DNA from 3 places in the Rossellomorea vietnamensis genome. Region 1 is predicted to be linked to each of the others. Evidence: riboswitches for the same ligand, from Rfam matches in the RefSeq annotation. Region 1 holds a riboswitch; each other region holds the start of a gene.

Region 1 (11,135 bases):
CATGTTTATGATTTTTCTTTCGGCATTGGTGAGCTCGGGAACACATGTGATATTCGGGAATGTCAAATGGCTGTATGCACTGGCTCTCATTCCGGGAGCCTGGATCGGGGCAAAGGCCGGGGCATATATCAATACGAAGCTCGAGTCCAAAGTATTGGTGAGCGTATTGAGGATTATATTGATTTTAATTGGTATTCGATTGATTTATCAAGGAATGACAGGATAACATTCCTCCAATAGGAGTGAACGATTTATGGGAGAAACCATTCATATTTATCATACAAACGATCTTCACAGTCACCTGGAGAACTGGCCAAGGATCAGGGACTTTTTAAAACAGAGAAAACAGAAGCATATGAATGACGGGGAATCTGTGTATCTATTTGATATCGGTGATCATGTGGACCGCTGGCATCCATTGACAGAAGCGACGTTAGGAAAAGGGAACGTCGAGTTATTAAATGAAGCCGGGTTCGATGCTGTAACAATCGGAAACAATGAAGGAATCACATTGGATTATGATGATTTAAACAGCCTGTATGACAGTGCCCGGTTTGATGTGATTGTAGGAAACCTGCTGGATCGTTCCTCCAGGCGTCCAGGTTGGGCGGAGACTCACCGGGTTTATCGTACCGGCAGTGGAGTGAGGATTGGCGTCATCGGATTAACGGCCTACTTCAAACCTTTTTACGAAGCTCTGGGCTGGAACATCACCTCCCCTTTGGATGAACTGAGGAAGTTGGTTCAGGAGGTTCGCCCCAATGTCGATATGATCATACTCCTTTCCCATTTGGGAAAAAGGGATGATGAGATGATCGGGAATCAATTCCCTGAAATAGACGTTATCCTGGGGGCCCATACTCATCATGTCTTACCTCAGGGGAAAGAGGTGAATGGCACCATGCTTGGTGCTGCAGGGAAATACGGCCATTATGTCGGTCATATGAAGATCGAGGTGGATACATCTACAAAGCAGGTCGTGGAAAAAAAGGCCCGTCTATATGAGCAGGCGGAACTTCCGTCTGTTGTCAGGGAAGCGGAGGACAGGGATCAATGGTTCCGGAACGGGCAGGAGCTATTAAAGCAGGAAGTGACCTGCCTGACAAAATCTTTCCCGGTTGACTGGTTTCACACGTCCCCGCTGCCTGAAATGCTTTGTGATGCACTAATGGAGTGGTGTGGGGCCGATTGCGGTTTTCTTAATGCCGGTCTCCTCATAGATGGACTTGAGGAAGGAATGGTGACAAAGCAGGACCTGCATCGTATCCTTCCCCACCCGATCAACCCCTGCATGATCCGGATGAAGGGAGCCGAGCTGAAGGAAATCATTAAGCAGACCCTTAATGAGGACTGGCCGCATCTTGAAGTGAAAGGACTTGGTTTCAGGGGGAAAGTGATGGGGAGGTTCGTGTATTCGAATATCCACTTTGAAGACCATGACATCTTCATCGGGAAGGTCCCCGTCGACCCCGGGAAGATATACAAGCTGGCCCTGCCGGATATGTTTACATTCGGCCACTTCTTTCCGGACCTTCAGAGGCTTGAGAAGAAGTACTTTATGCCGGAATTTTTACGGGATGTCCTCGAATGGAAATTGAAACAGTAAATGTCTCACCGTTTCCACGCTCATGACATACATATGAGTGAAGGGAGCGATGAAACATGATGAATGTATCTCCGATCACCATTGGGGGACATACTTTTACAGCGATTTCCGTTGCACTTCCGAAAACCAATCTCCTCGTCGTGACGAGTGAAAAAGGATATATCATGTGTGGGGCACTTGATGTTGCGCTGCTGAATGAAAAATTAAAGGACAGGGGGATCATCGCGGGAAGAGCGGTTGGTGTGAAAACCATCGATCAGCTCCTCGATGCACCGCTGGAGTCCGTCACCTATGAAGCAGCGAATCTCGGCATCTACACGGGGATGGCCGGAAGGGACGCGCTGTTAAAAATGATATAGAATCAAAATAGGACCAGTGCTCTCCTGAGCGGCTGGTCTTTGTTTTTCCCTCTTATTTCGTCTATATTCTTTCATGAATATTTAACCAAATACACCTTGCAAGATCCTTTTTATCCTTTATAATGGAGATACTAGGAAATTTTGTCGAAAAATGAAAGAATTACATAGGAGAATTCTATGAGGCTTATATCAACACGGGCGTTGAAACCCGGCATGGTTCTAGCTACAACGGTATATAATATGAGAGGTCAAGCGTTGATTCATGATAATGTTCCCATTACAGAACGCATGATTTACAGATTGCAGGAGCTTAGTATTCAGTATGTCTATATTGAAGACTCTCTTTCAAGTGGAATCCATGTGAAGGGGACCGTTTCGAGTAAAGTGAGACAAGAGGCGGTTCAGAATATTGAGATGGCCTTCAATCAACTAAGCACATCCAAAGAGAAGCCAAGCCTCCTCATGATTGAAGATAGTGCCACTCAATTGAAGCAGGTGATCGATGTCGTCCTGTCCGAAGTAAAGGGGAATCATGATCTTCTCACGATTTTGACAGATGTGTTTACATACGACTCCTATATTTTTCATCACTCATTTAATGTTACGTTATATACACTTTCCATCGGTCTTGAACTAAAGCTTTCACAGAAGCAGCTGGAGCAGCTCGGGGTTGGGGCGATCCTCCATGATATCGGGAAGATGCTTGTGCCGGAAGAGATCCTGTTGAAGCCCGGGAAACTTACGGAAGACGAATTCTGTGAAATCAAGAAACACTCTGAACATGGCTTTGAGATCTTGAGACAGCTGCATTCGGTGTCCCTGATCATCGCGCACTGTGCCTATCAGCATCATGAGAGGCTCGATGGGTCCGGTTATCCGCGGGGGATCAAGGGTGAGGATATCCATCCGTTCGCAAAGATCATCGCTGTGGCCGATGTATTTGATGCCATGACTTCAAACAGGGTCTACAGGAAAGCGATGCTCCCCCATCAGGCATTAGAGGTATTATATGCGGGATCGGGATCCCTGTTCGATTCACAAGTGATCGAAGCATTCCGTTCATCGGTCGCGATGTATCCGAATGGCATGATCGTGGAATTGAATGATGGAAGGAAAGGGATTGTGACCGATCAAAATAGAGGAGTCACAGACCGTCCTGTCATACGGATCATCGAAGAAGATGGGCAGGAGTCAGACGCTCCTTACCCACTCGATTTAAGCAAGGAATTAGACAAGGTGATCACGGGCTTTGATCCTGATTATGAACCGCAATCTCTTAAGATTAAATAAATTTTTGCGCTAAACCCCTCTTACAATGCATACAAATAGCTTGTGAGGGGGGATTTTTGTGTCTAAGTTCAAAACCTACAAACCCCGAGGAGGTCCGCTGCCTTTTCGTCATGTCATGATTATTACATTTCTGTTCTTTATGATCTCAACGGGATTCGGATTGTGGATCATTAACAAAGGGTTGAAGCCAACGCTCCTTGCATATGCCGAGACACAGACGAGCAGGATCGGTACCCTGGTGATTAACAAAGCCATCAATAAGAAGATTGCCGATGTTCTGGATATTTCGGATATAACCGAAGAAGTGAAGAATTCAGAAGGAGATATCGTTTCATTTAAATATAATACACAGACGATTAACAGGGTCCAGGCAGAGATAACAAATCTTGTGCAGCAGAACCTTCAGGAAGCAGAAGCCGGGAATATAGAAAACCTGGAATTTCTCACTGAGGTGGAAATTGATGAAGGGAAGTCGAAAACATCGAAGGGCATCACTTATTCCGTTCCTTTGGGTCAGGCGACGAATAACGTACTGCTCGGGAACCTGGGACCGAAAATCCCGATCCGCTTTCATTCCATCGGTGATGTACGGTCCGATGTGAAAACGACGGTGGAACAGTTCGGCATCAATAATGCGGTTGTGAAGGTATTTGTGGAGCTTGAAGTGAATGTGCAGATCATCATCCCGTTTGCAACGAAAACCGAAACGATCAAGCAGGATATTCTGGTTGCCATGGGCACTGTCCATCTGGATGTACCGCAATTTTATAACAATGGTGGAGGGGAATCGAGTCCTTCCATTGAATTTCCCACAAATTAGTCACGAAAAAAAGTTGTCAAAAGAATGATAGTTTGTTATATTAATAAAGAAAATTTTATAACACACCACATCATCAGTCCGATGGGGTAGAGGCGCAGGGTTCAAGAGTAATCTGTTCGAGGATGACAACGGAGAAAACAGATGAAAGGGAATCTTTGCCGAAGTAAATATGCATGTCGAAGGTGTATTTGCTGGGGTTGTCTTGAAGAAGGATAACACTGTCATTATAGGGAAATCTCTATAATGGGGAGCTACAGATCGTGATGGAGCACTTACGTTACTAACAAAGGTAATGATAGTTTCTCTATCGTTGCCTTTTTTTATTATCCTCTGTCATGCTACGATGGTTCCCCCCTATCAAATAGGAGGAGGACACTATGGAAAACACGATTTACTCATTATTACCACCCCTTTTAGCCATTCTTATGGTTATTCTCACAAGACGGGTACTGCTTTCACTGGGAGTAGGGATCGTCGCATCTGCCTTTTTGTTGGCAGACTTCTCAATCACGAAAACAATCAGCTTTATCTGGGACGCCTTCAAGGGCATCTTTGTCGCAGACGGCGGACTTAACACCTGGAATGTCTACATCATTTTCTTCTTACTCATTCTTGGTATCATCACCGCATTTGTGAATATCTCAGGCGGGAGCCGCGCATTCGGTGAATGGGCGATGAAACGTGTGAAGACAAGACAGGGTGCACAGCTTTTGGCTGCGGTACTGGGTATCATCATTTTTATTGACGACTATTTCAATGCCCTTGCTGTTGGACAGGTTTCAAGACCCATCACGGATCGTCACAGAATCTCACGTGCTAAATTAGCCTATATCATTGATTCAACATCGGCTCCGATCTGTGTAGTGTCCCCGATTTCAAGCTGGGGAGCATACATCATCGGGATCATCGGTTCTATTCTGACTGCTCACAGCATCACGGAATACACGGCATTTTCAGCTTTCATACAAATGATCCCTATGAACCTTTACGTGTGGGCGGCCGTACTGCTAGTCGTCATGGTTGCTTATAAGGGACTTGATTTCGGTAAAATGAAAGAGCATGAAGTACGTGCACTAGAAACGGGAGATCTTTATGATCCCGGCAAAGAAATTCCCGGTGAATTGAAAAACGATCTTCCAGTCAGCTCAAAAGGCTCGGTAGGCGACCTTGTCTGGCCGATCGTGGCCCTAGTCATCGGTACTGTTTCCATGATGCTGTGGACTGGGTATCAAGCGGTGGGATCATTTGACCTGCTGCCGATCTTTGAAAATACGGATGTAACCAAATCGTTATTGTATGGTGGATTATTCGGACTTCTTGTTTCCCTGATTTTCTTCCTTCGTCAAGTAAGTTTGAAAGGAATTGAAGGGAGTGCAATCGGGACAGCCGTAGTGGAAGGAATCAAGTCGATGCTTCCGGCTGTTTATATTCTGATCTTTGCCTGGACGATCGTTACGCTTATCGACCAATTGCAAACAGGTACGTATCTTGCAGGTTTGGTAGAGCAATCAAGCCTGCCGATGCAGGCACTTCCGGTCATTTTATTCATGGTTGCCGGCATCATGGCTTTCTCAACGGGAACCTCTTGGGGATCGTTTGGTATATTACTGCCGATCGCAGGGGAAATTGCTGCAGCATCGGATGTAACGATCTTACTTCCTGCCATGGCAGCGGTGCTTGCCGGATCTGTACTGGGTGACCACTGTTCACCGATTTCGGATACGACGATCCTTTCCTCTACAGGAGCGGGAAGCAACCATATCGATCACGTGCTTACGCAACTTCCATATGCGGTCATCGGTGCAGTGGTAGCCGCAATCGGTTACCTTGTATTAGGATTCACTGGAAGCACCATCCTGGGACTTGTGGTTGTCATCATCTTAATCCTGGCAATCGCCTTCCTGTTCGGTGAAAAAGCGAAACCTGCATCTGCAGAATAGTAGAGATGAACACCAGGAGCCATTCGGCTTCTGGTTTTTTTTATGCTTGGAGCCCCGTCATACAATTGCCTCCCATTCCACAAAATCCGACAAAATTCTTATAGTGAAATAGTACTGTGGGAATTTGGTTAATTTCTCAATAAAACACTAAAATAAAGCTTTGACAATTGTCCTGGAACTAGCTATACTGACTTTAGATTATAAATAATCTGAAAATATAAAAATTTCAAATACCTCAAGGCAGGTAGTTGGAAAGAACTAGGGGGGAACAACATGGAGAATCGTGCACAGTTTGGTACACGGGCAGGATTTATTCTTGCAGCTGTCGGTTCAGCAATCGGATTAGGGAACATTTGGCGTTTTCCGGCAGTAGCATATGAAAACGGCGGAGGAGCATTCTTTATTCCTTATTTATTCGCTCTTCTAACAGCAGGTATTCCATTATTAGTACTTGAATTTACAATTGGTCATAAGTACCGTGGTTCAGCACCGTTATCTTATTTCCGTCTTAATAAGAAAACAGAATGGCTTGGATGGTGGCAGGTTTTAATTGCATTCGTCATCTCTACCTATTATGCCGTCATTATCGCCTGGGCGATGTCATACAGTGTTTTTTCTTTCAATTTAGGTTGGGGAAAGGATACAGAATCCTTCCTGTTCAGTGATTATTTAAAATTGTCGGTTGATGCAGGTCAGACAGGCAGTGTGGTTCCCGGGGTATTCATCCCGCTTGTGATCGTATGGGCGGTTACACTCGGCATTCTTTTCAAAGGTGTAAAGAAAGGAATCGAAGTAGCGAATAAAATCTTTATTCCAGCACTTGTTATCTTATTCTTAATTATCGTTGTTCGCGCTTTAACGTTACCTGGTGCGATGGATGGTCTGGATGCATTCTTCAAGCCGGACTTCAGTAAAATTGCCGATCCAGGCGTATGGGTGGCGGCATATGGACAGATCTTCTTCAGTTTATCCATTGCCTTTGCCATCATGATTACCTACTCAAGTTATTTGCCAAAGAAATCGGATATTACGAACAACGCCTTCATCACAGGGTTCAGTAACTCCGGGTTCGAACTATTGGCAGGTATCGGTGTATTTGCAGCACTTGGTTTCATGGCACAATCACAAGGTGTGGCTGTGCAGGATGTTGTAAGTGGCGGTGTGGGACTGGCGTTTGTTGTCTTCCCGCAGATCATTAACGAATTCCCGGCATTCAACGAAGTCTTTGGCTTCTTATTCTTTGCTTCACTTGTACTGGCCGGTCTGTCTTCATTGATTTCCATTTCGGAAACATATGTGGCAGCCGTCTCTGAGAAATTCGGGATTTCCCGCAACAAAGCGGTACTATTCGGTGGCGGTCTTTCAGCTGTCATTTCCATCCTCTTTGCAACACAGGGTGGTCTGTTATTCCTTGATGTTGCGGATTACTTCATCAACCAATTCGGAGTGGCGTTTGTCGGATTAGTGGAAGTAGTCGTGATCGCCTGGTTCCTTCGCAAGCTGGGGGCATTCCAATCCCATGCGAATGGAATATCGGATATCCAGCTTGGGGCCTGGTGGAAAGTATGTTTGGGCGTCATCACACCGATCGTCCTTGGTTGGATGATGTTCGGATTATTCAAAATGAATTTACTAAAAGAGTTTGATACGGAAACTGGTAACTACGAAGGATATTCTGATGCTTTCATTTTATACAGTGGATGGTTCGTAGCTGCATTTGCCATCATTGCAGGAGTGGCCTTCGGATTTAAACGCTGGCATGCCAAGACAGAAGCCGATAGCTATAAGGAGGTAAGCTAACATGACTGGTAGCGCGATTACAATGATGATAGTCGGAATGGTCATCATCTGGGGTGGATTAGCAGCTAGTATCATGAACGCTGTATCCAAATCGAAGAAACAAGTATAAGGAAGAAGCAGACAGTGGAGTCCCCATTGTCTGCTTTTTTAATGTTTCCTGCTTTTGATCCTGTCTTGGCGTTCCCACATTCTTAGATGAGGGTATGGATCAAAGGACCATTCTGTCAGGCCATTATCCTTATACATTCCATAATGCAAATGAGGCGGGAATTTCCCTGATGTTCCCGGAGGTCCATATCCTGAGCTTCCTACACCGCCGACCACCATTCCCGGTTCAACGACTTGTCCGACATGAAGATCTTTGGCAAAACCACTCAAATGGGCAAAGTAGTGGTACGTATTATTAATATCACGTATTCCGATTCGCCAGCCTCCATACCGATTCCAGCCTTTCATCTCAATGATGCCATATGATGTAGCCCTGACTGGAACACCGTAATCAGCGAAGAGGTCCGTCCCTTCATGGATCCGTCTTCCACCCCATCCACGGGCGTCTCCCCAGGTGTTCCGGTAACTATAGTTAAATCTCAGGGGAAGCGGAAAGGCTTTCTGATTGAGATGAATCGTTCCGTACTGTTTATATATTTTGGCATTTCCCATAATGATACTGACGGTTTTATCCCGCTTGTAATAATCCCAGAGGGCAAGCTTGAAGTTGTCATGATCGATGCCGTAACGAAGGATAAAGTCGGTTAATGCGGCAAGTTTATCTTCATCACTTTTCAGGCTGGCTTTCCCGTCATGATCCCCGTCCCGGCCGATTCCGTTGAAAAGAGCGATCGTTTCAGGGTTGTCATCCTCTGAGTGGGGGTTCAATGGTCCGACCCACTTTTCAGGTTCCATATAAATCGAGATGAAAGAGGATGGCTTTTCCCTGTCTTTCCGGGCGAACCTCAGACTGCGTTCGTACTGATCAATGGCTGCCAGGTAGTACCAGGGGATTTGAGTCATAGCCTCACTCTTCTGGAACAGTTCCATTCTTTTTGTGTGTATCTGCTCATCTGTCAGCTTTTCCGCTGCGAAGCTTTGACAGGGGCTTATCATGAAGAAGAATACAATGCAGAATACCAATCGTTTATACAAAATCATCCCTCCATTTTTAGGGGCCTATCTGTAGTTTGTATCGTTATCGGGGATTCATAATCATCAATAAATGGTAATAGGGTATCACATGCTTGTTTTCACTTTTTTAGTATGATAAAGTGACAAAAGAAGTATATTGATGATGGCTTTTTTTACATAGGATGAACGAGACAACGTTTCACTCTTTGCCTAAGTCAGAATTATTTAGGATTGGAGATGAGGGGTATGAGTAAGAAAGATGAACACATTCGTAAACCGGATTGGCTTAAGATTAAGCTGAATACGAACGATAATTATATGGGTCTAAAAAAAATGATGCGGGAAAACAATCTTCATACAGTTTGTGAAGAGGCCCGTTGTCCTAATATTCATGAATGCTGGGGAACCAGACGTACAGCTACGTTCATGATCCTGGGTGACATTTGTACACGTGCCTGCCGTTTCTGTGCCGTTAAAACAGGACTTCCGACTGAATTGGACTTGAAAGAGCCGGAACGCGTTGCTGATTCCGTGCAATTGATGAACTTGAAGCACGTCGTCATTACGGCAGTTGCCCGTGATGACTTGAAAGACGGCGGTTCACAAGTCTTTGCTGAAACCGTCCGTGCTATCCGTCGCAAGAGCCCGTTCACATCCATCGAAGTACTCCCTTCTGATATGGGTGGGATATTCGATAATATCAAGACATTGATGGATGCTAAGCCGGACATCATGAATTACAATGTTGAAACCGTTCGCCGACTGACTCCAAGAGTTCGTGCCCGTGCGACTTATGATCGTACATTGGAATTCCTCCGCCGTGCGAAAGAATTGAATCCGGATATTCCTACGAAATCGAGCATCATGGTCGGTCTTGGGGAAACGAAGGAAGAAATTCTCGAAACAATGGATGATTTACGTGCCAATCATGTTGACATCGTGACATTAGGTCAATATCTGCAACCATCGAAGAAGCATTTGAAGGTTCAAAAATATTATCATCCTGATGAATTTGCCGAACTTCGTGAAGCGGCAATGGAAAAAGGGTTCAGCCACTGTGAAGCAGGTCCTCTCGTACGCTCGTCTTACCATGCCGATGAGCAGGTAAATGCAGCTGCGAAAGCAAGACAAGCTAAAGGTGAGCAGGAAGTACAGAACGCATAATTTAGAGAAACATTAAAGGACTGACCTGAAAGAGAAACTCTCTGACAGTCAGTCCTTTTTGCAGCAGATGGAGGTTATACCATCAATCCGTTAGGTCATTACGTTTCTGACGGTCCATATTGATCTTATGGGTGTCATCGTCACGCATTTCGTATTGATCAGACGTCATCTCACCATTTGAGTTTTCACCTGAGCTTACGTTTCTTCCTTGTGGAGAGTCTTTCAGCATCAAGTTGATGGTATCGTCTATGGCAGTATTCGCATTCTTGCTGTCACTATCCATTTTGGCCAGGTTTTCAACATTGCGCATTAACGCTTTGTCATCGGTCACATAGACGTGGTACCAGCGCGGAATGACGGACATAGCTGTTTTTTTCACCTGATCGGCGACTTCGAAGCGTCCTTCTTTATCTTTTTTGTCGGTCACATAAGAGACCAGAACCTCTTCGTCCGTCACGAGGGTAGAGCAATCCTTCACGTCAGGAAGGGCGACACTCATTTTGCTGATGCTGTCGGCTACCTGCTCACGATTGATACTGTACATATCCTTCGTGGAAATGTTTTGACCACCGGTAGGGCTCTTCTGCTGTCGGACATAACCAAATTCTTCCCCACGGTGTGCCCCTTTTTTGGTCCAGCCATTTTCGTTATACAGGTCTTCCCTGTCACTTACGTTAATGGTATTCCCGTTGTCGTGGAACATTTCCTCATTGGCCGTGTCAATGCCATTACAGGCTGTTCCGATTAGCGTGATGCCGAGTAGCGTTGTACCTAAAAGTAATTTATTCAACTTAAACACCCCCTATTTAGTAGGGTGACCATCTCTAATGGTAATTTTTCATAGTAATTAATGGACAATCCGTTATAATTTAAAATAAGGAAACGAAAGTGGGTGGACAGAGGTGATTTGTGTGCAGAACACGTGCTACGAAATCGTCGAGGAATTCAGGGACGGATTCAACGAGGAAGCTTTCAAGGAAAGGTATAGCGATATCTTAAGCAAGTACGACTATATCCTTGGTGATTGGGGATAC
Region 2 (11,135 bases), 560 kb from region 1:
GTTCCTGAGAAACTATTTGTGGATCCCGGTCATCGGTTATCTGTTATTCTTTGAATCACCCAATTTAGCTCTCTGGGGCTTCGGGATTGGTCTTTATTTCTTTTTCACCGTCTTTTTCTGGGGAACATTTTATTACCATCTCCGAATCGGTACGGATTGGCTGAATTTCACCCGGTTTTGGAAACTGGTGTTGAAGAACAGTGACTCAACGAGCGGTAATGCCCAGGAGCAGCTGCCGAAATTCCTGCTGCTGTTAGCGGTATGGGATGGAATGATGACGAATCTTGCCACCGGAGAGCTGCTTCCAGCCACTCATTATTTCGTATTTTGCGGTGCTGTATTTGCTTTAGCGTTCATTCTGCACCATTTCCTTTTTGACTGGAAGCCGAAGCAGTATGACTCCTTTACAACGGGTGAAGCGATGGATGAGGAGATGACGAATGATAAAGTGGTGGTCATCGTGATCGACGGGATGAGAAAAGAACGCTTCTATGAAGCAAATACGCCATATCTTGATTCTTTGATGGAACAGGGGACCGAGTATTTGAATATGGAAACCGTCTATCCTGCAAGAACGGTTGTCTGCTTTTCGTCCATGTTCACAGGCACGTATCCGAAGGAACACGGCATGAAATCCAATATGGTCTGGAAGCTCGGGATCAAGGTGGAAAGCATCTTTGATTCCCTGCGGAAAGTAGGGAAAAAAGGGAAGATGCTGGGGATTGCCCACCTGGTGGATTCCTTCGGTAAAGATGTCGAAACCGTGACGGCCGTGATGCATAAAGACAAAGCAGATCGAAATATTATCAATAAAGCGAAAGTCATCATGGAAGAACAGGACCCTGATTTATTCATTGTCCAATTGATCGGTACTGATCAAATCGGGCACAGCAGGGGAGTCTTATATGATGAATACATTGAAAAGATTGAAGAGGCAGATCATCTGATACAAGAATACGTCGAGTGGCTGGAAGCAGAAGGAAAGATGGAGAACACGACCCTTATGATATGTGCGGATCATGGACAGGCAGATGGAATCGGCGGTCATGGTCATCTCGATGAAGGGGAAAGATACGTTCCATTCTTTATGGTCGGCCCTGGGGTCAAGCAGGGAGAGAAAGTCCAGGAGAAACACAGTCTCGTTTCCATGGCCCCAACCATCGCCCATTTATTAGGGGCGCCATTTCCAAGTCACAGCAGGGGACCTGTCCTCAACGAGGCGTTAAAGGAGCGTTGGAAGCAACATGAATAAGCAGAAAGTCATCGTATTTATGCCGGCCCATAATGAAGAAGAGTCGATCGGGGAGGTCATTAAGCGGGTGCCCCGTTCCTTCCACCCATCCGTAGATGTGGAAGTATTGGTCATCAATGATGGTTCAACAGATCGAACGGTTGAAGTGGCTGAAAGGGCAGGTGCCGATCATATCATTACATTTGAGAAAAATCGTGGACTGGGTGCTGCGGTACGAGAAGGACTGCGGGCATCCTTTGACCTCCATGCTCATATCGGGGTCATGATTGATGCGGATGGAGAGTACCCGCCAGAACAAATACCGGAGCTATTGGAGCCGATTTTCAAAGGGGAAGCGGATTATACCATGGGGTCGAGATTCTTGGGCACCATCAATGGCATGAAGCTTCACCGCCGATTGGGGAACTATTGTTTCACCCTCCTTCAATGCGTCCTCCTAAGAAAGTGGATCTACGACGGACAGTCCGGTATGAGGGCGTTCTCGAGACAGGCAATGGAACATGCCGAAATCATACATGACTACAACTACGCTCAAGTGCTGACCTTGAATCTTGTCCGTAAAGGCTTTCGGGTGAAGGAAATCCCGATATTGTATTATGTGAGGACGACGGGCCGGTCCTTCATCAAGTTCAAGTCCTATATGTCATCTGTTCTTCCCGCCATTATCCAGGAGATGAAGAAACCGGTGGAGAAAGTATATGTGGAAGAGCAGGCCCATTACATCCCTTCAGATGAAGGAACGAATCATTTTGCAAAATGACAACATAAAACCATATCTTTAACAAAAAATAAGTACTCCGGCTTCTATGCTTGAGTACTTATTTTATATTGACAATACGAATGATAATCATTATCATTGAAAACAGGAGGGAATCATACATGAAAAAATCGTTCATAACCACGGTACTATTGTTTTTATTAGGTAATATCCTGCTGTCTTCACAGGCATCCGCCTATTCATACGGTGATCCGAGTGAGGAGAAAATAGCAGAAGCGTATAAAGAAATCATGATCAAGCTTGATGAAGACCCTCCGAATTATTCAGAGTCCAAAAAGATTTATGAAACGGTTCAAGAAGAAGTCGATCAGCATATGGGTGAAGAACCTTCCAAGATCATCCTTCAGAACCTTGATAAAAAAGAAAAGCAAGAGGCAATTGAAAATCTGGATGAACTTCTTGTCCTCAATATTGCCAGAAGACTTGAAAGCATTGATAAAAACTTCTCGGAATATGATACGAGTAAGCGATTACTCGCAAAAGGATTTGCTACATATAAAACGTTATCCCCGAAAGTAGAAGGGGAAAACCCTGAATTGGATCAAAAGATCAGGACTGAATTCGATCAAGCGCTGGAATCCCTCGGGAACCCGGGACTGTTCGGAGTCGGAACAAAGGAATCCGATCAGGACACGTTTAAAGAAAGTAAAACGTTCATAGTGGATTCGCTGCAAAAAGAATTCGACATTAAGAGCCTTGAAGTCGGACACTTTTCTGAAAGTGCCACTGAGGAATCAAGCGGGAAACAGGAGTGGACGGATGTTTCCAACCTGAAGAACTGGATACCCATCATCATTATCGTAGGGGTTCTGGCTGCAGCGATTGTCTATGCCGTCAGAAAACGTAAATAAGGTCACCATAGAAATAGTCTTTAAGCAAGTAAGGGGGAACTATTGTGGAATTACAAGCTTTACTGATCACCTTTCGTGAAGTACTGGAAGCGTTACTGATCATCGGGATCATCACTACCTATCTGAAGAAAACGAATCACGGCAAGTTTACAAAGTTTGTCTGGCTGGGTGCCGGATTAGCGGTAATCGCCAGTGTCGGCGTAGCGATGCTCTTTCAGGTCGTCTTTACAGGATTTGCCGCCATGGGAAGCGAGATGTATCTGAAGATCGGCATCATGCTGGTCTCCTCCGTCCTTCTTACCCAGATGGTCTTCTGGATGGCGAAACACAGCCGTGACCTTAAAGGAAACATGGAAGGGAAAATGAAGCATTTTATTTCCACAGGTAATATTGTCGGAATGGTGATCCACTCGTTCCTCGTTGTTCTTCGCGAAGGTGTGGAGACCGTATTTTTCTTCGCCGCCATTACAGGCGGGGATATCGGAGCGGCCATGCAGGGCTGGGGAGCGATTACGGGAGTCGTCATCGGTTGTGTCGTAGCTTACTTCTTCTTTAAAGGCACAATGAGAATTTCATTGAAAAGCTTCTTTAAAGTGACCGGCGCATTCATTATCCTCATCTCTGCAGGACTTCTTGTACAGGCGATTTCCATGATGCAGGATATAGGATTGATCGGCAGTGTGATTCCACACCTTTACGACCTGACCTGGCTACTGCCTGAGCATCCGATCGATTACGCCCATTTCCTCCGTGATACGGGAACTGCCCCGTTGTTATCCGGTGATGTAGGCATCTTCCTTAAAGCGTTGTTCGGTTATTCCTCCATGCCGTCCATCGAAGAAGTGATTTCGTATATCGGTTATTTCGTAGCGATTTACTTCCTGACTGCACCGAAGCGGGAGTCGGTGAAAGCAAAGGAAGAGGTCAAAGGCGGAGTGAAGGATTTGAGCCCACAAGCTAAATAAATTGTATCAGTACCAAACCTCATTGCCCTTAAAGATTGAACACCCTTTTCGAAAGGTGTACACTCTTTAAAGGAATGTATGTTTGGTACTTTTTTAATGATTGAGAGTCTAACAAAGTATGAGGGTGACGTCGTTGAGAATGAAGAGTGGGAAGTATATGAGTCGGCTGAACGTGGCGGGTGCATTTGCTGTGGCGGCTGTTTTGGTTCTTCAGCTGATTTGGATCCCTAGCTATGCGGCTACTTGGGATATGGTTGATTTTGCACTGGGTGTCCTGCATTTTGATATGTATCAGATGCAGCCCCACTTTCCCGGTTATCCTTATTTCATCCTGGGAGGGAAAGTCCTTCATCTGATGGTGGGGGACCCCGTCCAAGCCCTGACTCTTTTTAATATACTTCTGTATGGAAGTGCCATCATCCCTCTTTTTCTGTTAATGAACCGAATCGTGCGTCCGACATATGCAGGGATAGCAACAGCCATCGTTTATACGAGCAGCTTTACGGTCCTGATGGTGAATCAGCCGATGTCCGAGGGAGCAGCAGTCGGGATGATGTGGTGGTATGTATGGAGTTTGGTTTTGGCCTATGAGAGACATCATAAAGGATTCCTCATTCTCCCACTGTTCCTATTCAGCCTGCTTCTTGGAATCAGGTTATCTTATCTGGTCCTTGGGATCGGGATCCTGATGCTCCTGTACAGAAAGTGGAAGGATGGCGTGGTAACACTTCTGGATACCTTCGTTTACCTGCTCATTGCCGTCCTGTTCCAGCTCCTCTGGGTATCGGGGATCAGCATGTCGGAAGGGGGATATGAAAGCTTTCTCCGACTGGCCCTTTCCTTCACGAACGGACATTTTCAAGAATGGGGGGGAACGATCGGTGCCTCAGATCTCAGTCTCTGGGACAGAGTCGTGAAGCTGATTTTTGTGAACACGATATGGGTGGGGGGTGTCGCTGAGTTCCTCCCCCTCCTCGTTCTATTGGTTGTCGGTATGGCTGCAGCAAGGAAGGATTCACACGGGAATTGTTATATGACACGCTTGATGCTGGTGCTTTTGGGCAGTTATTTCCTCTGGGCTCTCTTCGCCCAGAATGTGATGAAGCCCCGTCATGCTTTGCCTTTGATCGGCATCGCCTTGTTCCTTGGAGCGGAAAGACTGCTTTCACAACGACTGTCACGGACAGGTTCCATTCTTGTCCTTTCGTTCCTCCTGCTTCAGGTTTACCATACAAGTGCGTTATTATATAAACATGCATCGGACATTCCGGCCGTTTACCAAATGGCCGATTATTTAGAGAGCGAAGGTGAAAAACAGCCTCTCGTCGTATATACCTGGGAAGAGTCCAGGGTACTCGAGTATCTTGATGTCCCTTTTATTCATAAGAAAGTACAAACGTATGAAGTGTTTACCACTGACACACGATATTACCCTGAGCGGGATATTTATCTGACGGATAAAGTGGTCGAAGGGTTTAAGAAGCAAGGGATTCAGATGGATGAGTTCATTAAGGTGGAGAAGCATTTCCATTCCAGTGAGCTCATCGACCCGATCTATCACGACCTGACATTATATAAATGGAAGAAACAGAGGGGGGAGGAAAAAGGATGAATCAGAATATCACGAATAAATTAGCGCTGCTTCCCGACCAACCGGGCTGTTATTTAATGAAGGACAGGCAGGGGACGATCATCTATGTGGGAAAGGCCAAAGTATTGAAGAACCGGGTGCGTTCCTATTTCACAGGCTCCCATGATGCAAAAACCCAGCGGCTGGTAGGGGAGATCGAGGACTTCGAATACATCATGACCTCCTCTGACCTGGAAGCCCTTGTCCTCGAAATGAATTTGATCAAAAAGTATGACCCTAAATACAATGTCATGCTAAAGGATGATAAAAGCTATCCGTTCATCAAGTTAACGAATGAACGGCACCCGAGACTCATTACCACACGAAAGGTCCAGCGGGGAAAGGGAAAGTATTTCGGTCCTTATCCAAATGTCGGAGCGGCAAATGAAACGAAAAAACTTCTCGACCGCCTGTATCCTCTACGGAAGTGCAATACGCTTCCTGACAGGGCCTGCCTTTACTATCATATGGGCCAATGTCTCGCTCCCTGTATTAAAGAAGTGAGCAAAGACACGTACCGAGACATGACAGATGAAATAGCCAGATTCCTCAATGGGGGATACAAGGAAATCAAGAAACAGCTCACGGTGAAAATGAATGAAGCCTCGGAAAATCTGGAATTTGAAAGAGCGAAGGAATTCCGCGATCAGATTCTCCATATCGAAGCGACCATGGAAAAACAGAAGATGACAATGACCGATTTCACCGACCGTGATGTATTCGGATATTCCGTTGATAAAGGCTGGATGTGTGTTCAGGTATTCTTCGTCCGGCAAGGGAAGCTCATTGAGCGGGATGTGTCTTTATTCCCTCTCTATAATGAACCCGAGGATGAGTTCCTGACGTTCCTGGGTCAGTTCTACTCCAAATCCAACCACTTTAAGCCGAAGGAGATCTTTTTGCCTGAAGAGATCGATATCGAACTCGCGGAGAAGCTTCTTGAGGTGAAAATGACCCAGCCTAAACGGGGGAAAAAGAAAGAGCTTGTGAAGCTTGCCGAAAAAAATGCCCAGCAGGCACTGGGGGAGAAGTTCGCCCTTATTGAAAGAGATGAAGAACGAACGATCAAAGCCATTGAAAGGCTTGGGGAGCATATGGGGATTTACACCCCTTTCCGGATTGAAGCCTTTGATAACTCCAATATTCAAGGTAGTGATCCTGTTTCGGCCATGATCGTCTTCTTAGACGGGAAACCGGAAAAGAAAGAATACCGTAAATACAAGATCAAAACCGTAAAGGGGCCCGATGATTATGATTCCATGAGGGAGGTAGTCCGGAGAAGGTATACGAGAGTGCTAAAAGACGGACTTCCTTTACCGGACCTTATCATCATAGACGGAGGAAAAGGTCAGATTGAAGCGGCAAGGGACGTGATCGAGAATGAATTGGGTCTCGACATCCCGATCGGGGGTCTTGCGAAAGACGATAAGCATCAGACATCGGAACTGCTGTACGGCAACCCGCTCCAAATCGTCCCCCTTGAAAAGCGCAGCCAGGAATTCTATCTCCTCCAGCGCATCCAGGATGAAGTCCACCGGTTCGCCATCACCTTCCACCGTCAGCTGAGAGGCAAAAGCGCCTTCCAATCCACCCTCGACGACATCGACGGCATCGGACCAAAACGAAAGAAACAACTTCTTAAACACTTTGGATCCATGAAGAAAATGAAAGAAGCGACTGTGGAGGAGTTTATAGAGATAGGAATACCCGAAGCCGTGGCGAAGGTATTGGTGGAGAAATTGAAGTAGCGGCTGTAATGAATTCGATTTATTTAAAAATTGTGCATTGAATCACAATTTTTTATGTGCTATAATAAACAGAAATTTATAACATTATCACTTTTTAAGTGGTGATAGAGGTGCGAACTTCAAGAGTACAGGTAGAGAGGGGTATGAGCCCCGCCGACATGCCTGGAAAGGGGAGAATCGCCGAAGTGGTTATAGTCTCATACTATATCCGCTGGTCCTGCGTTTAAGAAATGCAGGATTGTCAAGATGATTCAATCTTGGAGAGCTATCTCACAATGCCGATGAACCTATTTGTATGTTCTGCTGTATGTTCATAAAGCAATGAGATATTATTCTCATTGCTTTTTTTATTATCAGCGCAGGATTTGGCACCAACAATCCTGTCCTATGGACGTGTAGGATAATTGTGATTGTACTCTTCATCATCAACAAGAGCGGAGACGCTCAGAAAGAGGGAGAAGTCGTGAGTATTATTGTTCAAAAATTCGGTGGGACTTCAGTAGGGTCTGTGGAAAGAATTCAAAATGTTGCGTCAAGGATCATTGAAGAAAAAGAAAGAGGGAATGATGTGGTGGTGGTCGTATCTGCCATGGGGAAAACGACGGATACACTCGTTGGTCTTGCAAGGGAAATCACGTCTCAACCGAGCAAAAGAGAAATGGATATGCTGCTCTCAACCGGGGAGCAGGTGACCATTTCACTCCTGACCATGGCCCTGATCCAATCGGGGCATGATGCCATTTCATTCACGGGCTGGCAGGCCGGCATCGAGACGGAATCCGTCCATAGTAATGCAAGGATCACCAATATTCATACCGATAAAATGGCGGCTCACCTTCAGGAAGGAAGAGTGGTCATCGTCGCAGGATTCCAGGGCATGACAGAAACCGGGGAAATCACCACACTCGGCAGGGGCGGGTCGGATACGACAGCCGTTGCGATCGCGGCAGCCCTGAAGGCGGAGCGCTGTGACATCTATACGGACGTAGACGGGGTTTACACGACAGATCCCCGCTATATAGAAGGAGCAAGGAAGTTACCGTCGATTTCATATGATGAAATGCTCGAACTTGCAAACCTCGGGGCAGGGGTCCTCCATCCGAGGGCGGTGGAATTTGCCAAGAATTATCAAATCCCGTTGGAAGTCAGATCGAGCATCGAAAGAGTGGAAGGAACGTATATTGAGGAGGAAGCAAGCATGGAACAGAACTTGATTGTAAGAGGAGTAGCATTTGAGAATGAAATTACGAGGGTCACGGTATTCGGACTGGGAAATGCATTAACAGGACTATCATCCGTGTTCACTACGTTGGCTGAAAATCATTTGAACGTAGACATCATCATCCAGACCCAGACGGATCAGAATACGACCAATCTATCTTTCTCCATCAAGGAGCACGATCTCGAGGAAACCCTTGCTGTTCTTGAACGAAATAAAGAGCAGTTGAATTTCACACACGTCGAGCACGAAAGTGGGCTGGCGAAAGTCTCCATTGTCGGTTCGGGGATGATTTCAAACCCGGGTGTGGCCGCGGAAATGTTTGAAGTGCTTGCTCAAAATGACATCGTCGTGAAAATGGTCAGCACTTCTGAAATTAAAGTGTCTACAGTAGTGGATGGCGAGAATATGCAGAAGGCGGCAGGCGTCTTACATACGGCCTTTCATCTCGATGCCGTGAAGATGGAAGAAATCACGCTGTAGGATCAACATGGAAAAGGGTTGCCTGGATGATTCCAGGCAACCCTTTATTGAGAGCTTGACTACTCGATCCGGTCTTTGTCGTCCCATCTTACCATGACTTTGACCGATTGGCTCCGTTTATATAATTCGTCAGCAGCTTCTGCCACACATTTTCTTTGAAGCTGAATCTGTTCGGCAATAAAGCCCGTTTCCAGTTTGAAGTTCACATCCGTTTTCAGTGACAGACGCCGTTCGATCACAGGTCCGCTCAATTCAAATGTCATTTCATTTCTTTTCTGTTCCAGAAGTGTAAGGGTGCCCCATCCAGCTTCATTGAAAAAGGAAGATATTTCTTCCGTTGACTGAAGGGGGAACTTCCTAGAGAGCTGCTTTCCTCCCCAGTATAGGATATCGGGTGTGTGTTTTCCCAGTATGTCTGGAATCAAGATGTCGCGTAACATTTCATATCCGAAGATTGGAACGGACGGCTGATGTACTTCTTCTTTTTTCTGTTCCAAGTAAATCCCCTCTTTCTATAAAACTATTATATACATGAAAGAGGTAATTATCATCCCATACCTTGAAAAAATGACCTTGGGATATTTTGGTGCTATAATATTTATTGTACATTTATTAGAATTTTCGAACATTTAGTTGTGTAAAACCTCATGTTTTCCGTTGTGGATCTACTGAAAATATTTTTGCGGTATTGTCGAATTTATGTATACGTTTTCTTGACGCTTCCACTCCTTGGGAGTAAAATGAACATGTCACATTATTGTTACAATATAAAATATGTATCGTCGTCTAATAGGTAAAGAAAGGCATTAGAAAACGAATTCATATTTTATCATTAAGGGGGGTAAATCATGGCTGGAAATCGAGAATTTAATTATCGCAGGCTTCATTCATTGCTAGGTGTTATTCCAGTTGGATTATTTTTAACACAACATTTAGTCGTGAACCATTTTGCCACTGGTGGGGAAGAATCATTTAACCAGGCGGCGCATTTTATGGAAAGTCTTCCTTTCCGTTATTTCCTTGAAATCTTTATCATCTTCCTTCCATTGTACTTCCATGCGATTTACGGAATTTACATTGCATTCACTTCCAAGAATAATGCAAGCAAGTTTGGTTATTTCCGTAACTGGATGTTTTTACTTCAACGTGTTTCTGGAGTGATCACATTCATTTTCGTCACATGGCATATCTGGGAAACAAGGGTCGCTGCGGCGTTTGGAGCTGAAGTGAACTTTCAGATGATGGAAAACATTCTATCCAATCCGTTGATGTTAGGATTCTATGTGCTTGGTGTATTATCAACGATTTTCCACTTTGCTAATGGATTATGGTCATTCTGCGTAAGCTGGGGACTAACGGTTACACCTCGTTCTCAATTAATAGCTACATATGTTACGATCGGGATTTTTGTCGCGTTATCGATTGTCGGTATGCGTGCAATCTTTGCCTTCGTATAAGCAGAAAAATATACGAGTCTGATAGATAAGCAAGTGCTCTCGAAGTATGGTAGGAAAAGGAGTGAGTCACGATGAGTAAAGGTAAAATCATCGTTGTCGGTGGCGGTTTAGCCGGCCTGATGGCCACAATTAAAGCAGCAGAAAAAGGAACGCAAGTCGATTTATTCTCACTGGTACCCGTTAAGCGTTCTCACTCTGTATGTGCACAGGGTGGAATTAACGGAGCCGTTAATACAAAGGGAGAAGGGGATTCTCCTTGGGAACATTTTGATGATACGGTTTATGGTGGGGATTTCTTAGCGAATCAACCGCCTGTTAAAGCAATGACAGAAGCAGCACCTGGGATCATTCACTTACTCGATCGTATGGGTGTTATGTTTAACCGTACGCCTGAAGGGTTACTGGATTTCCGTCGCTTCGGTGGGACCCAGCATCACAGAACCGCTTTCGCTGGTGCTACGACTGGTCAGCAGCTATTATACGCTTTGGACGAGCAGGTTCGCCGTCATGAAGTGGCTGGATTAGTCAGCAAGTTCGAAGGCTGGGAATTCCTTGGAGTCGTCATTGATGACGAGGGAGTTGCAAGAGGGATCGTTGCCCAAAACCTTCAAACAATGGAAATCAAATCATTTGCAGCGGATGCCGTTATTATGGCTTCAGGTGGACCGGGGATCATCTTCGGTAAATCTACAAACTCTGTCATCAATACAGGTTCAGCCGCTTCGATCGTGTATCAACAAGGTGCGTACTAT
Region 3 (11,135 bases), 1.9 Mb from region 1:
ATCTCATGGATGAACCGCCAGACACCATTTCCCCACAAAATCCGGATCAAAAGCCCGACCTGCGTGCGCACCATCGGCCTCGGCTGGTCCAAACGAAGACACTTCACCCGAACCGCCAAAGAATTCCATCCCTTCATGATCGACTACTTTAATCATATAGGAAAGAAGCTGAACCAATTATAAAGGGACGGACCTTCATTTTTGCAAATGAAGGTCCGTCCCTATTGGGTTTTGCCTTAAAATCAGAGGTCCGTCCCTCTCTTAATGGGGATCCAGACCTCTTCGACTGCATTGGGATTTGCTGGGTTGTAGTGTTCGTCTAAGCGTTCGAAGTGTTCTCGGTCGTCCAGTTGATATTCTGAAGCCGGCATCCACTCTTTGTGGATGTATTCCAGGGTTTCATGGAAGATGATGGCGGGACCTTGGTGAAGGAATTTGGCGTATAATCCACCTTTCATCGTGTATGTATCCATCTCTAAAGGTTCTTTCCCAAATGACTTGACCTCTACTGCTGCCCACTTCATGAAAGGAGTCCCCGGTGCTAATTACTTCACATCGAACCCTAGTTCGAATACCTTCATATTATAGAATTTTTCATCCATGCGATGGGAAATCGCCTTTCGGTGTGGCATGAAGCTTTGCCAGAGATTTTTTGTCGAATCCTCCGCCATCGACATGACCTTGGATTTGCCGACTAATATTTTTGGTTTTATCTTTATCAGTCGTTCCTCTCATTTCTTTTCCAGTAATGAAAGATCACATAAAGCATCCCTAAACAAAGATAAGTATTAAAAAAATAAAACATTCGATTGATGAACGTGCTTCCAATTCCATCTGTTATGAGGGAGAAACCGAAGGTGATTATCATATAGATGATTAAATACCCGATGATTCCTCTTACTCCTGTTCCTACTCTTTTCTCAATCCATACCCCAATCCCAATAGGCAGAAAAAATAGGTTATTCATCCTTTCACCTTCTTATTTTCACAGATTTCCATCCATTATATCCTCTATTTCTACGGGTGAACTTAATAATAGTTTCATAAAAATAAAGGAAGATGCCATCCCGGCATCTCCCCTACCATTCTACCTATCTCAATCCATAAGCCTTCACAATCTCCTGACTGATTTTATTCCCCTTATCATCCCAGGCACTTGCTTTCAATGATACACTCTTGGCATATTTAGGATTATTGATGACCGCTTTGAACGTATCTCCGTCACGCTCAAGCTTCACCTTCTTCCAAGACTTCCCTTCGTTAAAGGACACTTCCAGGGAAGAACCATCTATCTCGCCATAACCAATAGCACCTTCAACCTTACCAACGGATAGCTCCAGATTTGTCGGACGGTTGGAAAGTGCATCCCCGTTTACATCTGTATCCACCTTATAGTCAAGGATCAGGAATGGAAGGTCTTCCATCCAGTTCTCAGTCGCTTCTGTCCAGAAGGTCCACTCTGTATGGGTACGGGTTGAGGTGTTCCAGCGATTTTCGTCCCGTTTGGCGTCTGTGACGAATCGGTATTGGGTACGTTCTTGAGGTAAGATGTCCCAAACGTTCAGCGCCTGTCCCTGACCCTCTTTCAATAAGGTATCCCCTTTGTATAACTGGGTGGTCTGGTTTTGGTTTGAGACATCCCATTCCGTACCACCGGTGTTCCCTTTCCCGCCGTCAGCCCATGCAGGAACATTGATCTGAAGCGAGTTACCCTGTCTCCTCGGCGGCCAGTATCCTTCTCCCAGACTCGGACGAACGACCGGTGAGAACCAGTTCTCAGAGATTTTCTCTCCACCATCATATGTCATCAGCGGTTGTCTCACCTGCCAGGTCTCATCGAGTACGTTTGCCTGATGATACCACCTTGTATCTTCTGTCGCCGATACATATTCGGTACGGGCGCTTGGCAGTGACACTTTTTGCAGGAATCCAATTGCTCTCATCGTGTGAGGGCGCAGATCATATCGGAACTCCCCGCCATCCGTTTCAACAGGTGAAGTATAATTTGTTTCGATTTTCGCTAATTGCTTCCCTTTAGGTGCATAGGTCAGATCCTTTGGAATCGAGCCTTCATGTACATCCATTAAATCATAAAGGTAAGGAGAATCGACCGTCCCTTCCACCTTTAATTTTATATTTCCAGAACGTACTGCTTTCACGAGCTTATCCCCTTCACTCTTACTGATACCAGCAACGGCTACCGGATTATCGGTATAGTCAGGAGTTCCCGCATATACACTGAACTCTTTGTCCTCATTGTTCACAATGATTACAAGCTTTGCCCCTGCTTCAGCAGCATTCGTCGCTTGCTGGGACACGCTCACTTCTGCATTACGATCGACCACCACAGCTTTTCCTTTTGCTTTGAGGCGGTCAAAGTCAGCAGCGCTCCCTTTACCCGCATAGACTGTGGACATATTATACTTCCCATCTAACAACGTACTTCCCGCCAGTGGGATATCATCCAATTCTTTCCCTTTAAAATCAATTGTCAAGGTCGGCTCTGTCAGACGCCAGCGTGTCAGCTGCTCAAAATACCCACTCTTCACTTCTTTAGTCGGTACGGCATACATCTTATCAATCCAGACAGGCATTAAGTAAAGACTTGTCATCGGCATGTCTCCGATGGTTTGATGATATTCCAGACGCTTATAGTTCGCTTCGGCTTTCTTTGGAACGACTGCTTTGATTTCCTTGGCTTTACGTGCATCAAGTTCAACGGTTTTCGGTCCGTCAAGTTTCACTTCCGGATTCCCGACAAGAGCAACACCAGCATGATCTGTTTCTGCATCAACATCCATAAGGGACATGGCGGAATACGTGCCAGGAGGCAATCGAAGTTCAAGTGTCCCATCTACGGCCACCGCTTCCGGTTCCATCTTCTCACTGAATAAGACGACATAAGCAAGCCCCTTCGATCCGTCACGATCGGTTGCCTTCAAGGTCAGTGGATAGCGTTCTTCCTCCTTGACCATGGCCATCGTTGTGCTGATGAGCTCTTTTCCATCTTCCTTCGCTCTCAGGAACCCTTGATAGCGCGACCCTGCTTCCCCGAGAGTCGAATCCAGCGTCACCTTTACGTCAACTGTCCCACCAGCCGGGACTGTAACCTTTTCTTGTTCAAGATTCAGCATGCCTTCTGGAGCTTCTTCGCCCTCCCCATTGGTGAAAGTCGCTTCCAGCTCAAGACTGATATCCTGATCACTCTCGTTCGTATACGTGATCACCTTTTCAACTGGCGCAGCCTGATCATGTGGCCATTTGAAAAATCCGAAAGAAACGGATTCCGTGGCTCTTACTTTTGTGTCCAGTGCTGCAGGAACATCGACTCTACCGGTTCCAACCTGATAGGGTGCATAATCGTCGAGCTTTTTCGTTGTGTTCATCAGCACCTGCTTCAGGGTTTTCCCATCCCATTCCGGATGCTTCCCTGAAAGGATCGCTGCGGCCCCGGCTACATGTGGAGTGGCCATGGATGTTCCGTTCATGCTTTTATATAATCCCTCTCCACTTGAATACTGAGAACGGGCAGCTACGATATCCACACCAGGGGCAGACAAATCAGGTTTCAGACCCATATCGCCATAGCGGGGACCTTTCGAGGAAAACCATGCGAGCTGATCATTCTTATCAACGGCCCCGACCGTCAATGCCGAATCCGCTGCTCCCGGTGAACCGATTGTCCCTTCACCGCCTCTATTTCCTGCGGCGATAACAAATAATGTCCCATTTTCCTCGGTCAATTGATTGACCGCTTCCGCCATCGGATCCGTCCCGTCACTCGGCATATCGCTTCCAAGACTCATATTGACGATCTTTGCATTTTCCGATGCCCATTCCATTCCATCGATGATCCAGGAATCCTGTCCAAATCCTTCATCGCTCAATACTTTTCCTACCAGTAAACGGGCATCCGGGGCGACCCCTTTATGTTTCCCGTCACCAGCCCCCGTCCCAAGAACCGTTGAGGCCACATGGGTTCCATGGCCATGGACATCCTTCACTTCTTCACCGGGAACGAAACTCACTGCCTCGTCGATTTGACCTGTGATATCCGGATGTTCCGAGTCAATCCCGGTATCCAGTACCGCCACCTTGACCCCTTCACCGGTATATCCTTGCTCCCAAGCCTGATCCGCACCTATTTGCGGTACACTCTGATCAAGGGCTGCTTCAACGCGACCGTCCAGCCAGATCTTATCTACACCTTTTTCGAATTGTGACGTTGCTTGCTTTTCAGCACTTTTAACCGTCACGTCATTCCAGAAAACCTCAGCCTGCTTTTTCTCTGCTGACAGTGCGGCTCCGTGGATACTTTCCAATTCCCGTACTTTCTTAGACCCCTTTGGTGCAGCGTTGATCGATTTCGCTTTCATTTCTTTGTATTCGACAATGACCGGTACAGCATCTGTGTTTTTGTCATCATACCCATACTCGATCAATTTTGTAATGTTAAACAAATCTTCATCCAGCTTACCCGCTGACATATAAGGCATCGCAGAGTTCGGAAAGACGAATGTTTCATCTTTGATCGTCATCACCCTGACACCATCACCGTTTTTATCTGCCGGCTCGACATTGATGATTTGTTTTCCATTGTTTAACGTAGAGACTTTCACTACATCTCCGGTTATGAGGGTGATGGTATGCTCCCCTTTTATGCTGGCTTTCACATCAACGGTTGACTGTTTAGGATTGACGTCCTTCGTAGGAACGCCTTTGGCTTCCACTTGGAACATCGAGCCCGCAATCATAGAGGCTGCGATCGATCCGACCAGAAGCGGTTTTACGTTCAGCTTTTTCATTATCATTCTCCTATTCTATTAAGGTCTTGATTCGGTCATAGGGTAGAATCTCGGGTGAGGAAAAAAGGAAGAAACTATGTAGTCAATACATGATTGATAGACTACTGGTAGATCATTCAGGCACCGCCTCCTTGATTGAATTTGAAAGATATGTCCTGGAAGTCGATAGAACCTCATGTCGATAATTAAATTGTAAGGGTGTGCGCATAGGTTTCTCAATTGGGGTTATTTTTCGGGACGAGAGTACTAGAGAGCCCCCGCTTCCGGTAAAGCAGGAAATAAATCTATGAAATCGGGTACAGAAACTCATGGCGGATGTGGGATAAAAAGTGGGGAGTATCGAAAAAATATCTTATCGATTACATTCTTACAAGACTTAAGTCCTCTTAAATAATCGTAAAACAACTTCATGGTACCAACGTTCAAATCACCCGCTCTCCGCTTGAACCGGGATTTCTGTTTGAAACACAAAAGAAAGAAGGCAGCATCCCGACAGACGCTGCCTTCTCCCTTATTCCATTTTCCGGACTATAAACACGGGCCATTAGATACAGCCTCTCACTTCGCCTCTTTCACAAGTTGGAACATTTCTTTGCCTTTTAGGCATGTGGTTTCAGATTCATCAGTTGATCCTTCATCTGTTGAGTATTCCATTAGGGTTTCCACCACTTGTGTCGCCCCGATCAGCATCAGCTTTGCCGACAGGATCGTCAAGGTAAAGAAAACGACAGGGATGAAAGAAATCCACGGATAGGTCGTCCACAGGAATTGCCACCAGCCTCCGAGGAGACCCGACCATTCATTAGAAAGGGAAACCAGGAACGGATTGTCAAAAAGGTCAACTTTAAATGATGATCCCCCTATGTAAATATTCAATACCCCAAGATGTGCAATCAACAGCATGATGATCATAAATTCCCGAATCGACACGAGAAGGGTTTGTGGAAGAATAAAGGGGCGAATATGATTCCTGATGTAATGACGCTTCGTTGCACCCAGCACTTTCGCACTATCAATAAACTCGTGACTCATGATCCGGTCATATTCATTCGTAAATAGCAGTGTCAGACTCGGAAGGGAAATCACGATAAGAATGACCAGATAAAAAACGGTTTTATCCGTAAAACCATACGGGAAACCTTCCGGATGATGTAACGGACCATCAAGCAGCATCCAATTCAATAATAAGAACGATAATAAGGTCGGCGGAAAATAGTTTGCGGCATCCACAATGTTATCAATGATTCTTCTGAACGGTTTCAAGTAGAAATGCAGCACCAACCCCATGAACACCGAAGGCAATACCCTACACAGTGTGATCAAGATCGCTGCCCCTATGGTATATTTCGCCCCAACAATGATAAGAAGAAAGATATTCCGGTTAAAATTGTCGGTACCAAGGGGTGGATACTCTGCCGGTGAATACGGAGGACTGAGAAGTTCCCCTTCTTCATTTTTCAAAAGGTCCAGCTTCGGCACCTCATCTCCCCAGCCAACATAGTAAACAAGACTTGCGGCAAACATACCGAACAGAAATAAAAACCCCATCATAAATGACCGATTCTTCATCAGTTTTTTCAACATCATATCGCCACCTTCTGACCTGTTTTCCAATCAACGAAAAGCCTGATGAGGATGAGCAGGACAAAAACAGGCAGATAAAACATGATCAAACTGAAACAGATCACATCCATTTGAGAGAATGACAGGATGAAGTGGGTGATGCCATAAATATTAAATAATCTTTCAAATACGATTAAGGAAGATAACAGAAAAAGAATGATCGATTTGGAATGATTCAATAAGCTGAACGAAATATTCCGCAGGACATGGATGAAGAAAATCGAGTGTTTGGACATCCCCCTGCTCTTGATCAGGTCTACATACGGCTTCCCATATTCATCGCTCACCAGTAAATAGATGATCCGGAACAACATGATTGTCGGTAAAATACACAAAGTCACAATGGGAACAAAATACACCTTTTCCTGGGAGCCGACGATCGGAAACAGAAGCACACCCGTCTCTTTCAAGATGAAAATGACACTGTATTGAATGACAATCAAGATGAAGATATCGGGTGTGGACTCGAGCAAGTTAGTCGCCCTAAGGATGAACGTTGACCAGCCGGATGGCAGCAGATGTGTGAGGTACGCAAGAAAGATGCCCATGAGGATGGATAAAAGAAAAGCAGACAAAAAAATCGAAACAGAATAGAAATACGGCTCCCAGAAGGCCGGGAACATCGGATATGAGTTGTTCGATTCATTCGTAATGGTCATCGATTCAGAATGAACGAGGGAGGTCGATATCTCCACAATGTTGAGCATATATTGTTTCAAACTGAGATCCACACCTTCATTGAACAAACCGATGAGGCCTGTCAGAAGGATGATTCCGAACAGAACGAAGACAAATTTCAAAACCATGGAACCGATCGATTTGAGATTCATAGATTGATCCTCCGAATTCATTGGATAAAGTTACCTTTACATTACCATAATAAGCCAAAAAATCCCATAAAAAAAGGTGAAGCCCCTTTGGACTCCACCACTCTTTTCCCTATCGATCTTTCCTTACAAGATCCTCATACGTCTCCCGCTCGATCACGACCCGGGATTCCCCGTTATCCACAAACACAACAGCCGGTCTCGGTATCCGATTATAGTTACTCGCCATAGAATACCCGTATGCCCCCGTACTGAACACAGCCAGGATATCACCGTAATTCGTCGGCGGCAGCATCAGGTCCCAGATGAGCATGTCACCCGACTCGCAGCATTTCCCTGCAATGCTCACAAGCTCCGTGCATTCCTCATTCGGACGGTTTGCCAGTACCGCATGATACTTCGCCTGATACAGAGCCGGGCGTATATTATCCGTCATCCCTCCGTCAATCGCCACATACGTGCGCACATCCGGGATGATTTTCTTCGAGCCCACTTTGTATAACGTCGTGCCCGCTTCTGCCACCATGCTTCGACCCGGCTCCACCCAGACTTCCGGGAGCGGGTATTCATTTTTCGCAAAATAGGTTTTCACACTATCCGTTATCCCTTTGACATAGGTCGGAATCGGCAGAGGCTGGTCTTCTTCCGTATACCGGACACCAAATCCGCCACCGATATTCAAGACAGGCATCATGACGTCCAAATCGATCCGGATCCGCTGCATGAAATCAGACAGTACCCGGATCGCCTGATCAAAGCCTTCCTGTTCAAAGATCTGAGATCCGATATGGGAATGGAGGCCCAGCAATGAGAAATACGGCTTCCTGATGGCAAGTCCAATCGCCGTTGCCGCCTGTCCGTTTGAAATGCTGAATCCGAATTTTGAATCTTCCTGGCCCGTCGTGATGTACTCGTGGGTATGGGCTTCCACCCCCGGTGTGACCCTGATCAGGATCTGCACCTCCTGCTCCCGCTCTTTTGCCAGGTCATGGAGCAGTTCAAGTTCAAGGAAACTATCGACGACAAAGCAGCCGATTTCAGCTTCAAGAGCCATTAGAAGCTCATCTTCGGATTTATTGTTGCCGTGAAAATGGATCCGTGCAGCCGGGAAACCAGCTTCAAGTGCCGTATACAATTCCCCGCCTGAGACGACATCCAGGGAGAGGTTCTCTTGTTCCGCCAGGCGCACCATTTCTTTACAAAGAAATGCCTTACTCGCATACGCCACCTGATATTTCAGACCACTCTCATTGAATGCATCCCGAAACAATTTCGCATTCCCGCGAATCATCCCTTCATCATAAACCATCAGTGGCGTGCCGTATCTTTCCACCAAATCACCCGTACCGATCCCACCAATCGTTAAATCCCCTTGAACATTCACATCAACTGTACTCATATCCCTAACTCCTTTAGACTCTCTAAAAAAACACAAAAAAACCGTATGAAGCAGATGCTCATACGGTTTTCCATCAAAGGTTACGGAACCAAGATGAAGACTATGTATTAACATCTCTTCAATAGTGCTCCACAACTTTTGCATTGTGACAGTCCAGCATTTCTTCAATGCTGGCCCAACAAAAAATAGAATTGGCTATTTTCTGCTTCGGCGATCTGCCTTTCCCAACTTATCCCGGAATCCATTATTCTCAAAGAAGGTACTCATCATTCTCGCGCCTCTATTATCAGAGAGTGACTGTATATTTTTTATTGGCATAACTATATCATTCTCTTGAAAAGGTTGTCAATTGGTTTTTGGATGGAGCGTTAATTCGGGGGTAGGGTTGATAAATTTTCACTTCCTTTTTGAGGATTTTTCTTTTAAATGTATTCGCTTATAATATATATAAAATAAACTATATATGTATCAGAAAGGAGTGCTTCCCATCAAAGAATTGACTCTCGGTATTATTTCATCCATGTTCTTTGCCGTCACCTTCATCCTGAACCGGTCCATGGAACTGGCCGGCGGAAGCTGGATGTGGAGTTCGTCCCTGCGTTTTTTGTTCATGCTTCCATTCCTTTTCATTATTGTAGGTTTACGAAAGAATATAAATCAAGTGTGGATCGAAATGAAGAAGAAACCATACGAGTGGCTGACGTGGAGCTTTGTCGGGTTTGTCCTCTTTTATGGTCCTTTGACGTATGCGGCAGCATATGGACCCGGCTGGCTTGTTGCGGGCACGTGGCAATTCACGATTGTGGCAGGGATCCTGCTCGCTCCCTTGTTTTTCACTTCAGGACCTGTGAGACGCAGGCACTCCATTCAAAAAAGGGCTCTCGGCATTTCCTCGATCATTTTAATCGGGGTACTGTTCATTCAACAGGAAAATGCCAGTGGGCTGTCTCTTTCAGAAGTGATCACAGGAGTCTTACCGGTGATCGTCGCAGCGTTCGCTTACCCTCTTGGGAACCGTAAAATGATGGAGGTATGCGGAGGGAAGCTTGATACGTTTCAACGGGTGCTCGGAATGACGATCGCAAGTACTCCCTTGTGGCTGATCCTTGGAAGCTATGCGTTTTTTAGAGTAGGCATCCCCTCCACTGGTCAAGTGACACAATCCTTTATCGTAGCCGTTTGCTCAGGTGTGATTGCGACTTCCCTCTTTTTTCTTGCGACGAATATGGCAAGGCATCATCCCGGGAAGCTTGCGGCAGTGGAAGCGACCCAGTCGACCCAGATCCTGTTCGTCATCATGGGAGAAGCGGCCATCCTTTCCGTTCCCTTTCCGTCAGGATTCGCTCTCCTCGGCATCCTCCTGATCATCACAGGAATGATCATCCACACCGTCAACGTTAAAAGAATGAATGGCGGTGTGGTGAAACCGGTAAAATCCGCTAGCTAAAAAAGGAGGAGCATCCCACCCTGGGGATACTCCTCCTTTCTAATTATTTAAATACCTGCCTTCTCATCCACTGGGTCGCAGCCCATTTATCCCCGATGACAACCGGTGCACCGCCATGCAGCGTTAAATCGTTCAGTTCCTGATTATCATAGAAATATTCAAAGTAAACGGCCATCCCTTTTTGCGGGGAGACAGACAGGCCAAGTTTCGGAAAGTACGTTTCACCGCCCTCCTCCACGTCGTTAAGGTACATGACAAGGGTACTGATCCTCGGATTCTTCACCGGTCTTGCAGATGCCGAGAAAAAATCAAAGTGCGCCTTGTATTCCTGACCAGGCTTATAGTTCAGGATCTGAAGACCCTCCCCGTGCTCGACGGGTATATTCATAATTTGAGAGACTCGCTTTTCAACCCGTGTCACGACGTCATGGCTTTCTTCCAAAAAGACAGAACTGCTCGTTCTCAGTCCATCGACTGTCCGGGTATTCCCGATTTTTGAGCGCTCGACCCGATCTTTTGACAATTGGATGAGTTCATCACATTCTTCATGACTCAGCACATTGCCAAGGACGACGATCAGGGGCTCCTCCATTTTCACGATGATCTGGATATCCCGGTCTTCGGTCTTGATCTTATTCCCCGTGTGGTGAAAAATCGTTTGTTCCTTTACAGCTATATCAGTCGTATTCATTGCCAACTTTCATCAACCTCTAATCGTATTTTTAACATTCTGAATTCTTACATTGGTGGAAGCATTCTTTGAATCTTCCAGACTGGGAAAACGATAGCAACTTTGGCATAACTGTATCTTTTATTCGGTTGTTTCCTCCTGCATGTCAAAATATGAGAGTGTATTTTTATATATTTTACACCCGGGATGAGGGGAATTCTATCTTTATTTTTTCTTTTTCCGCTGAAAAATAACGAGGCTGATTCAGGTGTAGGATTGGCGTGGGTTCAGGCATGTCACAGAAAGGACACGTAGTCAAAACTCATAAAAAAAGACTGCCGAATCCCATCCGACAGTCCATCCA

Evidence for each region. Region 1 has a riboswitch for lysine ahead of N5C46_RS18590 (Na+/H+ antiporter NhaC family protein). Riboswitches for the same ligand answer to the same signal wherever they lie in the genome.
Region 2: it holds a riboswitch for lysine, as region 1 does, so the genes downstream of both, N5C46_RS21580 (aspartate kinase) here and N5C46_RS18590 (Na+/H+ antiporter NhaC family protein) in region 1, are expected to answer to the same signal.
Region 3: it holds a riboswitch for lysine, as region 1 does, so the genes downstream of both, lysA (diaminopimelate decarboxylase) here and N5C46_RS18590 (Na+/H+ antiporter NhaC family protein) in region 1, are expected to answer to the same signal.

The regions. Positions count from the first base shown of each region.
Region 1 covers NZ_CP104558.1:3,640,726-3,651,860, forward strand. Annotated here, with positions in the region: gene N5C46_RS18565 (sulfite exporter TauE/SafE family protein) at 1-226, shown strand, start outside; gene N5C46_RS18570 (bifunctional metallophosphatase/5'-nucleotidase) at 254-1,606, shown strand; gene N5C46_RS18575 (YunC family protein) at 1,663-1,965, shown strand; gene N5C46_RS18580 (HD-GYP domain-containing protein) at 2,143-3,255, shown strand; gene yunB (sporulation protein YunB) at 3,314-4,075, shown strand; lysine riboswitch at 4,155-4,337, shown strand; gene N5C46_RS18590 (Na+/H+ antiporter NhaC family protein) at 4,453-6,015, shown strand; gene N5C46_RS18595 (sodium-dependent transporter) at 6,289-7,815, shown strand; gene N5C46_RS18600 (methionine/alanine import family NSS transporter small subunit) at 7,817-7,924, shown strand; gene N5C46_RS18605 (M23 family metallopeptidase) at 7,963-8,964, opposite strand; gene lipA (lipoyl synthase) at 9,184-10,101, shown strand; gene N5C46_RS18615 (YhcN/YlaJ family sporulation lipoprotein) at 10,184-10,900, opposite strand; gene N5C46_RS18620 (YutD family protein) at 11,004-11,135, shown strand, end outside.
Region 2 covers NZ_CP104558.1:4,200,285-4,211,419, forward strand. Annotated here, with positions in the region: gene N5C46_RS21550 (alkaline phosphatase family protein) at 1-1,252, shown strand, start outside; gene N5C46_RS21555 (glycosyltransferase family 2 protein) at 1,245-2,012, shown strand; gene N5C46_RS21560 (hypothetical protein) at 2,132-2,881, shown strand; gene N5C46_RS21565 (FTR1 family iron permease) at 2,926-3,846, shown strand; gene N5C46_RS21570 (hypothetical protein) at 3,980-5,458, shown strand; gene uvrC (excinuclease ABC subunit UvrC) at 5,455-7,224, shown strand; lysine riboswitch at 7,322-7,500, shown strand; gene N5C46_RS21580 (aspartate kinase) at 7,688-8,926, shown strand; gene N5C46_RS21585 (YslB family protein) at 8,986-9,423, opposite strand; gene N5C46_RS21590 (succinate dehydrogenase cytochrome b558 subunit) at 9,775-10,383, shown strand; gene sdhA (succinate dehydrogenase flavoprotein subunit) at 10,455-11,135, shown strand, end outside.
Region 3 covers NZ_CP104558.1:1,767,012-1,778,146, forward strand. Annotated here, with positions in the region: gene N5C46_RS09055 (LysR family transcriptional regulator) at 1-183, shown strand, start outside; gene N5C46_RS09060 (GyrI-like domain-containing protein) at 243-524, opposite strand; gene N5C46_RS09065 (hypothetical protein) at 719-967, opposite strand; gene N5C46_RS09070 (S8 family peptidase) at 1,092-4,805, opposite strand; gene N5C46_RS09075 (ABC transporter permease subunit) at 5,364-6,389, opposite strand; gene N5C46_RS09080 (ABC transporter permease subunit) at 6,389-7,258, opposite strand; gene lysA (diaminopimelate decarboxylase) at 7,368-8,654, opposite strand; lysine riboswitch at 8,769-8,945, opposite strand; gene N5C46_RS09090 (DMT family transporter) at 9,142-10,101, shown strand; gene N5C46_RS09095 (2OG-Fe(II) oxygenase) at 10,145-10,792, opposite strand.